DNA from 2 places in the Kitasatospora sp. NPDC052896 genome. Region 1 is predicted to be linked to the other one. Evidence: riboswitches for the same ligand, from Rfam matches in the RefSeq annotation. Region 1 holds a riboswitch; the other holds the start of a gene.
What was found. Region 1 has a riboswitch for cyclic di-AMP ahead of ACIGXM_RS07945 (transglycosylase family protein). Riboswitches for the same ligand answer to the same signal wherever they lie in the genome.
Positions count from the first base shown of each region.

Region 2: another riboswitch for cyclic di-AMP. It lies ahead of ACIGXM_RS06140 (M23 family metallopeptidase); the one in region 1 lies ahead of ACIGXM_RS07945 (transglycosylase family protein).

Region 1 is NZ_JBITZU010000002.1:404,575-407,774, reverse strand. Features, by position in the region: gene ACIGXM_RS07950 (cytochrome P450) at 1-900, shown strand, start outside; cyclic di-AMP (ydaO/yuaA leader) riboswitch at 1,113-1,276, shown strand; gene ACIGXM_RS07945 (transglycosylase family protein) at 1,282-2,151, shown strand; gene eno (phosphopyruvate hydratase) at 2,340-3,200, shown strand, end outside.
Region 2 is NZ_JBITZU010000001.1:1,320,451-1,323,650, forward strand. Features, by position in the region: gene ACIGXM_RS06130 (TetR/AcrR family transcriptional regulator) at 1-391, opposite strand, end outside; gene ACIGXM_RS06135 (alpha/beta fold hydrolase) at 391-1,242, opposite strand; cyclic di-AMP (ydaO/yuaA leader) riboswitch at 1,465-1,624, shown strand; gene ACIGXM_RS06140 (M23 family metallopeptidase) at 1,637-2,839, shown strand; gene ACIGXM_RS06145 (hypothetical protein) at 2,943-3,200, opposite strand, start outside.

The DNA of each region.
Region 1 (3,200 bases):
CGGGTGGCCGCCTTCGAACCCCGGGTGCAGCAGCTGACCGACCGGCTGATCGACTCCTTCGCCGCCCGGGGCTCGGCCGACCTGATCCACGAGTTCGCCTTCCCGCTCCCCATCTACGCGATCTGCGACCTGCTCGGCGTGCCGGCCGAGGACCAGGACGACTTCCGGGACTGGGCCGGGATGATGATCCGCCACGGCGGCGGCCCGCGCGGCGGGGTGGCCCGCGCGGTGAAGCGGATGCGGACGTACCTGGCCGAGCTGATCCACCGCAAGCGGGCCGACCTGGGGGACGACCTGATCTCCGGTCTGATCCGGGCCAGCGACCACGGCGAGCACCTCACCGAGAACGAGGCCGCCGCGATGGCCTTCATCCTGCTCTTCGCCGGCTTCGAGACCACCGTCAACCTGATCGGCAACGGCACCTACGCGCTGCTCCGCAACCCGGAGCAGCGGGCGCTGCTGCAGGGCGCGCTCGCCCGCGGTGAGCGGGGGCTGCTGACCACCGGCGTCGAGGAGCTGCTGCGCTACGACGGCCCGGTGGAGCTGGCCACCTGGCGGTTCGCCACCGAGCCGCTGACCATCGGCGGGGTGCGGATCGCGGCCGGTGACCCGGTGTTGGTGGTGCTCGCGGCGGCCGACCGGGACCCGGCCCGGTTCGCCGCCGAGAACACCCTGGACCTGGCCCGGACGGACAACCCGCACCTGGGTTTCGGTCACGGGATCCACTACTGCATCGGCGCCCCGCTGGCCCGGCTGGAGGGGCAGATCGCGCTGGCCACGCTGCTGACCCGATTGCCGGATATTCAGCTGTCGGCGGATCCGGCCGAGTTGCGTTGGCGCGGCGGACTGATCATGCGTGGCCTGCGGGAACTCCCGGTGGCGTTCACGGCCGAGGGCTGACGGCGTGTCGGATTCGCCCCGGTGTGACCGAATCTGAATACCCATCAATGCGGACATATGCCCGTCGTTGGTAGGCGATCCATGACGGTCCGTAATTTTCATGTGATGTATGCGATATGAGCTTGTGATTGGTCTGCCCATCTGTCTACTCTCCGTGGAGTTCGCAGCTGCGGACCCCGTGCGCGGAACGCCGAATCCTGCCCGCCGCGCCATCGGGACACCGACCACACCCTGGGCAGGGGCGGGGGACCCAGGTAATTCCGCCGTTCCCCACGGCTAGGGGTGAAGCCGCCCGCCGGAGCGATCCGGACGGACGGCCGGGCCACCTCCCGGTCCGAACCCGACAGCTCACCTCGCAGGCGTGCGGAGAGGGAAACCTTCATGCTGCTCACCGGAACAGGCCGTCATCGTCGTCGCACCAATACCGAGAAGGCCATCGCCGCGGCCGGCGTGGCCGGAGTCGGACTGGCGATGCCGCTGCTCACCGCGACCGGCGCGCACGCCGCCACCGCATCGGTCTGGGACAAGGTCGCGAACTGCGAGAGCACCGGCAACTGGAGCATCAACACCGGCAACGGGTTCTACGGCGGCCTGCAGTTCACCTCCTCCACCTGGGCCGCGTACGGCGGCACCCAGTACGCCCCGCAGGCCAACCAGGCCACCCGGTCCCAGCAGATCTCCGTCGCCGAGAAGGTGCTGGCCGACCAGGGACCGGGCGCCTGGCCGGTCTGCTCGGTCAAGGCCGGCCTGACCGCCGGTGGCGCTCCCGCCGCGGTCGACACCTCGTCGTCGTCGGGCTCGTCGTCGTCGGGCTCGTCCGCGCCGGCCGCCCGCACCAAGGCCGCGCCGCAGGCCCAGTCGCACGCTCAGGCGCCGCAGGCCCAGCCGCAGCAGAGCGGCCCGGTCTTCCAGGGCAAGGCCGGTTGGGACCCGGCCGCCAAGGTCTTCTGGTACCAGAAGGACGGCGGCTGGTACTGGACCAGCCACCAGAGCGTCTACGACCAGTACGCCGGCGTGTCCGCGCAGGCCCCGGCGGCGCCGGCCGCCGCCCCGGCCGCCACCCCCGCCGCCGCCGCGCAGGGCACCGGCTCGGGCCACGACTACACCGTGCGTCCCGGCGACACGCTCTCCATGATCGCCCAGACCCAGCACCTCCAGGGCGGCTGGCAGGCGCTCTACGACGGCAACCACGGCACGATCGGCGGCGACCCGGACCTGATCATGCCCGGTCAGGTGCTGCACCTCGGCTGAGCCGGGCGGCGCGTGCGGGGCGATCAGGTTGCCCCGCACGCGCATTCGGGTGAACTACCGGCCGGTAGTCCGACCACACGCCGAGACGGGGAGCCAGGTCCGGGCGGCCGGACCGGTGGGTGCGGTTAGGCTCTGGTCGTACGACCCGTTCCACGTCCCCCGGACCGCTTCCGCATAGGAGATGCCTCGTGCCGTCCATTGATGTCGTCGTAGCCCGCGAGATCCTCGACTCCCGCGGCAACCCCACGGTCGAGGTCGAGGTCGGCCTCGACGACGGCAGCACCGGCCGTGCCGCTGTCCCGTCCGGCGCCTCCACCGGTGCCTTCGAGGCCCTGGAGCTGCGCGACGGCGACAAGAACCGCTACTTCGGCAAGGGCGTCGAGAAGGCCGTCCTCGCCGTGATCGAGCAGATCGGCCCGGAGCTGGTCGGCTACGACGCGACCGAGCAGCGGCTGATCGACCAGGCGATGCTGGACCTGGACGCCACCCCCGACAAGTCCTCGCTCGGCGCCAACGCCATCCTGGGCGTCTCGCTCGCCGTGGCGCACGCCGCCTCCGAGGCCAGCGACCTGCCGCTGTTCCGCTACCTGGGCGGCCCGAACGCGCACGTCCTGCCGGTCCCGATGATGAACATCCTCAACGGCGGCTCGCACGCGGACTCCAACGTCGACATCCAGGAGTTCATGATCGCCCCGATCGGCGCGGAGTCCTTCTCCGAGGCCGTCCGCTGGGGCGTCGAGGTCTACCACACGCTCAAGGGCGTGCTGAAGGAGCGCGGTCTCTCCACCGGCCTCGGCGACGAGGGCGGCTTCGCGCCGAACCTGGACAGCAACCGCGAGGCGCTCGACCTGATCGTCGAGGCCATCAAGAAGGCCGGCTACACCCCGGGCAAGGACGTCGCGCTCGCCCTGGACGTCGCCTCCTCCGAGTTCTACAAGGACGGCGCCTACCAGTTCGAGGGCAAGGCGCTCTCCTCCGCCGAGCTCGGCGCCTACTACGCCGACCTGGTCGCCAACTACCCGCTGGTCTCCATCGAGGACCCGCTGGAC
Region 2 (3,200 bases), on a different contig from region 1:
GCACCTCCAGGATCGTGCCGACCAGCCGGGCGGCGGCCTCGAGCAGCTCGTCGTCGGGCTGGGCCGGCGTGGCCTGGGGCAGCGCGGCGTAGCGGTGCGGGTGGTCGGTGGCGTAGCGGTGGTAGCCGCGCAGCAGGGCCTCGACGGCGGCGTCCTCGGTCCGGCCGGCGGTCTCCCGGGCGAGCAGGTCGGCCAGGTCGGAGGTGACCCGGACGGCGACCAGTCGGCGCAGTGCGCCCAGGCCGCCGGGCACGTGCTTGTAGAGGGACGGTGTGGCGACGCCCGCGCGGGCCGCCACTCCGGCCAGGGTGAGCGCCTCCAGGCCCTCGTCGTCGATCAGCGCCAGGGCGTGGTCGACCACGGCGTCGGGGGTCAGTCCGACCCTGGGCATCAGGCCACCTCACCGAGGAACGGGAGCAGGGCGTCGGCGGTGGCCTGCGGGAACTCCGCCATCGGGTAGTGGCCGGCGCCGTCGATCATCACCCTACGGGCCCGCGGCGCGCTGGCCGTGAGCGCGGCGACCTGCCGGTCGGCGACCAACTCCGGCTTCGGGAAGTCGGGGTCCTTGGTGCCCATCAGTACCAGGGCCGGGCACCGCACGTCCTGGGTCCAGCCGAGCGGTGAGGAGTCGCCGGTGACGTAGCCGCGGGTGGCCTGGCGCCGGCCGGGGGTGCGCAGGGCGGTGACCATGCGGGCCCGGTAGGCGGCGAAGTCGGCGGGCTTGCGGGTGGGGTAGGCGTGGTTGAGGTACGTGCCCCAGGTGCTCGGGAGGTTCAGGACCAGCGAGCCGAGCAGCTTGGTGAGGACGCGCTGGACGGCTCCCGGCGGCGGGACCTCGATGAAGGCGTCCACCAGGACGATCCCGGCGGCGCGGTGCGGCGCGGTGGCCGCCGCCCTGACCACGGTGGCGCCGGTGTAGGAGTTGCCGACCAGGGTGGCGCGGTCGAGGTCCAGGTGGTCGAGCAGCGCGAGCAGGTCGGTGGCGAGGGCGGCGGGGGAGTAGTCGTCCCAGGCGATCGAGGAGTCGCCGAAGCCGCGCAGGTCCATGGTGATCACTCGGTGGCCTGCCGCGGTGAGCAGCGGGCGCAGGTGACGGTAGACGGTGCGGGAGTCGAGCATGCCGGGGAGGAGGACCACCGGTCTGCCGGAGCCGCGGGTGTCGTCGAAGGCCACGGTGCCGCCGGGGACGTCGAGGTACTGGGTCCGCGGGGTGAGGGCGTCGGTGCTGGAGCCGGTGGACATGGCGGCCTTCCTGGCTGTCGAGGTGCCTGCTGACAGCCACAAAGCTAAGGCTAATAGCCTTAGCTGTCAACGCTCCACGGCCCGATCGCGAGGCTCGTGTCTACGCGTGCTCGGGGCCTCAGGAGGCCGCGCGGGCCTCAGGGGAGCGGCTTGGAATCACGGGCTTCTGGGATTAACGTTTGATAACGCAGCGCGGTCGGCAACGCCGTACCCGAACGGCACCGTGCGCCGTCGCCCAATCCGCGACCCAGCCCGAGGGCGGGGTCGCAGAGCCGGGGAACCACCGTTCCTTGGGGTGAATCGGACCGGCCCCGGCCGGACCGTAGGAGACCTTCCTGCTCCGAACCCGTCAGCTAACCCGGTAGGCGCGAAGGAAGGAAAGGAGCGCGCCCCCGTGGCGTCGACGCACACCCCGGAGAGTCGCACCCAGGCCGGAGGTACTCAGCTGCTCGACTTTCCGGACGGGACAGGGCCGCAGGACGGAACGGAGCCGGCGCCCTTCGGGCCCGAGCAGTCGATCGTGGGTGAGGAGGCCGCGCGGCACCGGTTGCCCCGGCAGAGCCGTAGCGGCGCGCCGGTGCTCGGCGTGACGGCGATGGCCGCCGCCCTGGGGGCCACCGGGTTCTCCGCAAGCGCCGCCGCTGCCGCCACTCCCGGGCCGGCGGCACCTGCTCCGACCACAGTTGCCGCGCCCGAGCAGCCCGTACAGCCCGCGCACGCCGTCGACGTCGACCAGATGGCCGACCACGGCGCCGACCCCGGACTGGCGCTGGCCGCCCGGATCCAGCAGCAGGCCGACACCCGGCGCACCGCGGCCGAGGAGGCGGCCCGGGTCGAGGCCGCCCGGGAGGCCGCGGCCAAGCGGGAGGCGCAGGCGCGCGCCGAGGCGCAGGCCCAGGCCGAGGCACAGGCCCGAGCCGAGGCGGAGGCGGAGGCCGCACGGCAGGCGGCGGCGCAGGCCGCCGAGGCCGCTCAGGCCGAGGAGGCCGCGCGGGCGGCGGCGGTACGGGCCGCCACGGCGCAGGTCGCGGAGGAGCAGGGGCGGGCTGTCGCCGGGACTGCCGCGGTCGCGGTCGTCGGACCCGTGGCCGTCGGAGGTGCGTCCGGCGAGGGTGTCACCGACCAGGCCGGGGCGTCGGACCAGGCCGGGGTGTCGCCGGTCGTCGGCCCGTTCGCGCTGCCGGTCGCCTCGTCGTACGCGCTCGGCCCCGGCTACGGCCAGCCGGGCGGGCACTGGGCGCACCTGCAGACCGGTGCCGACTTCGCCGCCCCCGCCGGCAGCGCGGTGGCCGCGGTCGCCGGTGGGACCGTCAGTTCGGCCGGCTGGTCCGGCTCCGACGGCTACCGGGTGGTGCAGACGCTGTCCGACGGCACTCAACTCTGGTACTGCCACCTCTCCGCGATCACCGTCCCGGCCGGCCCGGTCGCCGCGGGCACCGTGCTCGGCAAGGTCGGCGCCACCGGCAACGTCAGCATGACCGCCAACGCCGCCGTCGGTGGCGTCAGCGGTCCGCGGCTGCGGCTGGAGGTCCGCCCCGGCGGCGGCGCCCCGGTCGACGCGTTGGGCTGGCTGCGCGGGCACGGGCTGAACCCGTAGCCGGTTGGTGGCGAGTGACGGGTGACAGTCGACGGAGGTCGTCAGCCCGGGTGTGGGCTGACGACTGACCACGACTGTCAGCGCTCACTCCGCACCCCGCCCCTCACTCGTCGCCCGGAAAGGTCCAGTCGCCCTCCGGCAGCGGGAGGTCAACCAGCCCGCGTTGCAGCAGGTAGCCGTCGACCTCGGCCGCGCCCGGTTCGGGGGCGAGGTCCTGGTAGTCGGTCAGCAGCAGCTCGGGCAGCCCGGGGACCGTCCACTCGCCGCACAGCCGCAACGCCTCCGCCTGGACCGCCGCCTCGAAGGCCGGGTAGTCGCCGGCCAGCTCCTCCGGCATCGGGTGGCCCAGCGCCGTCAGTCC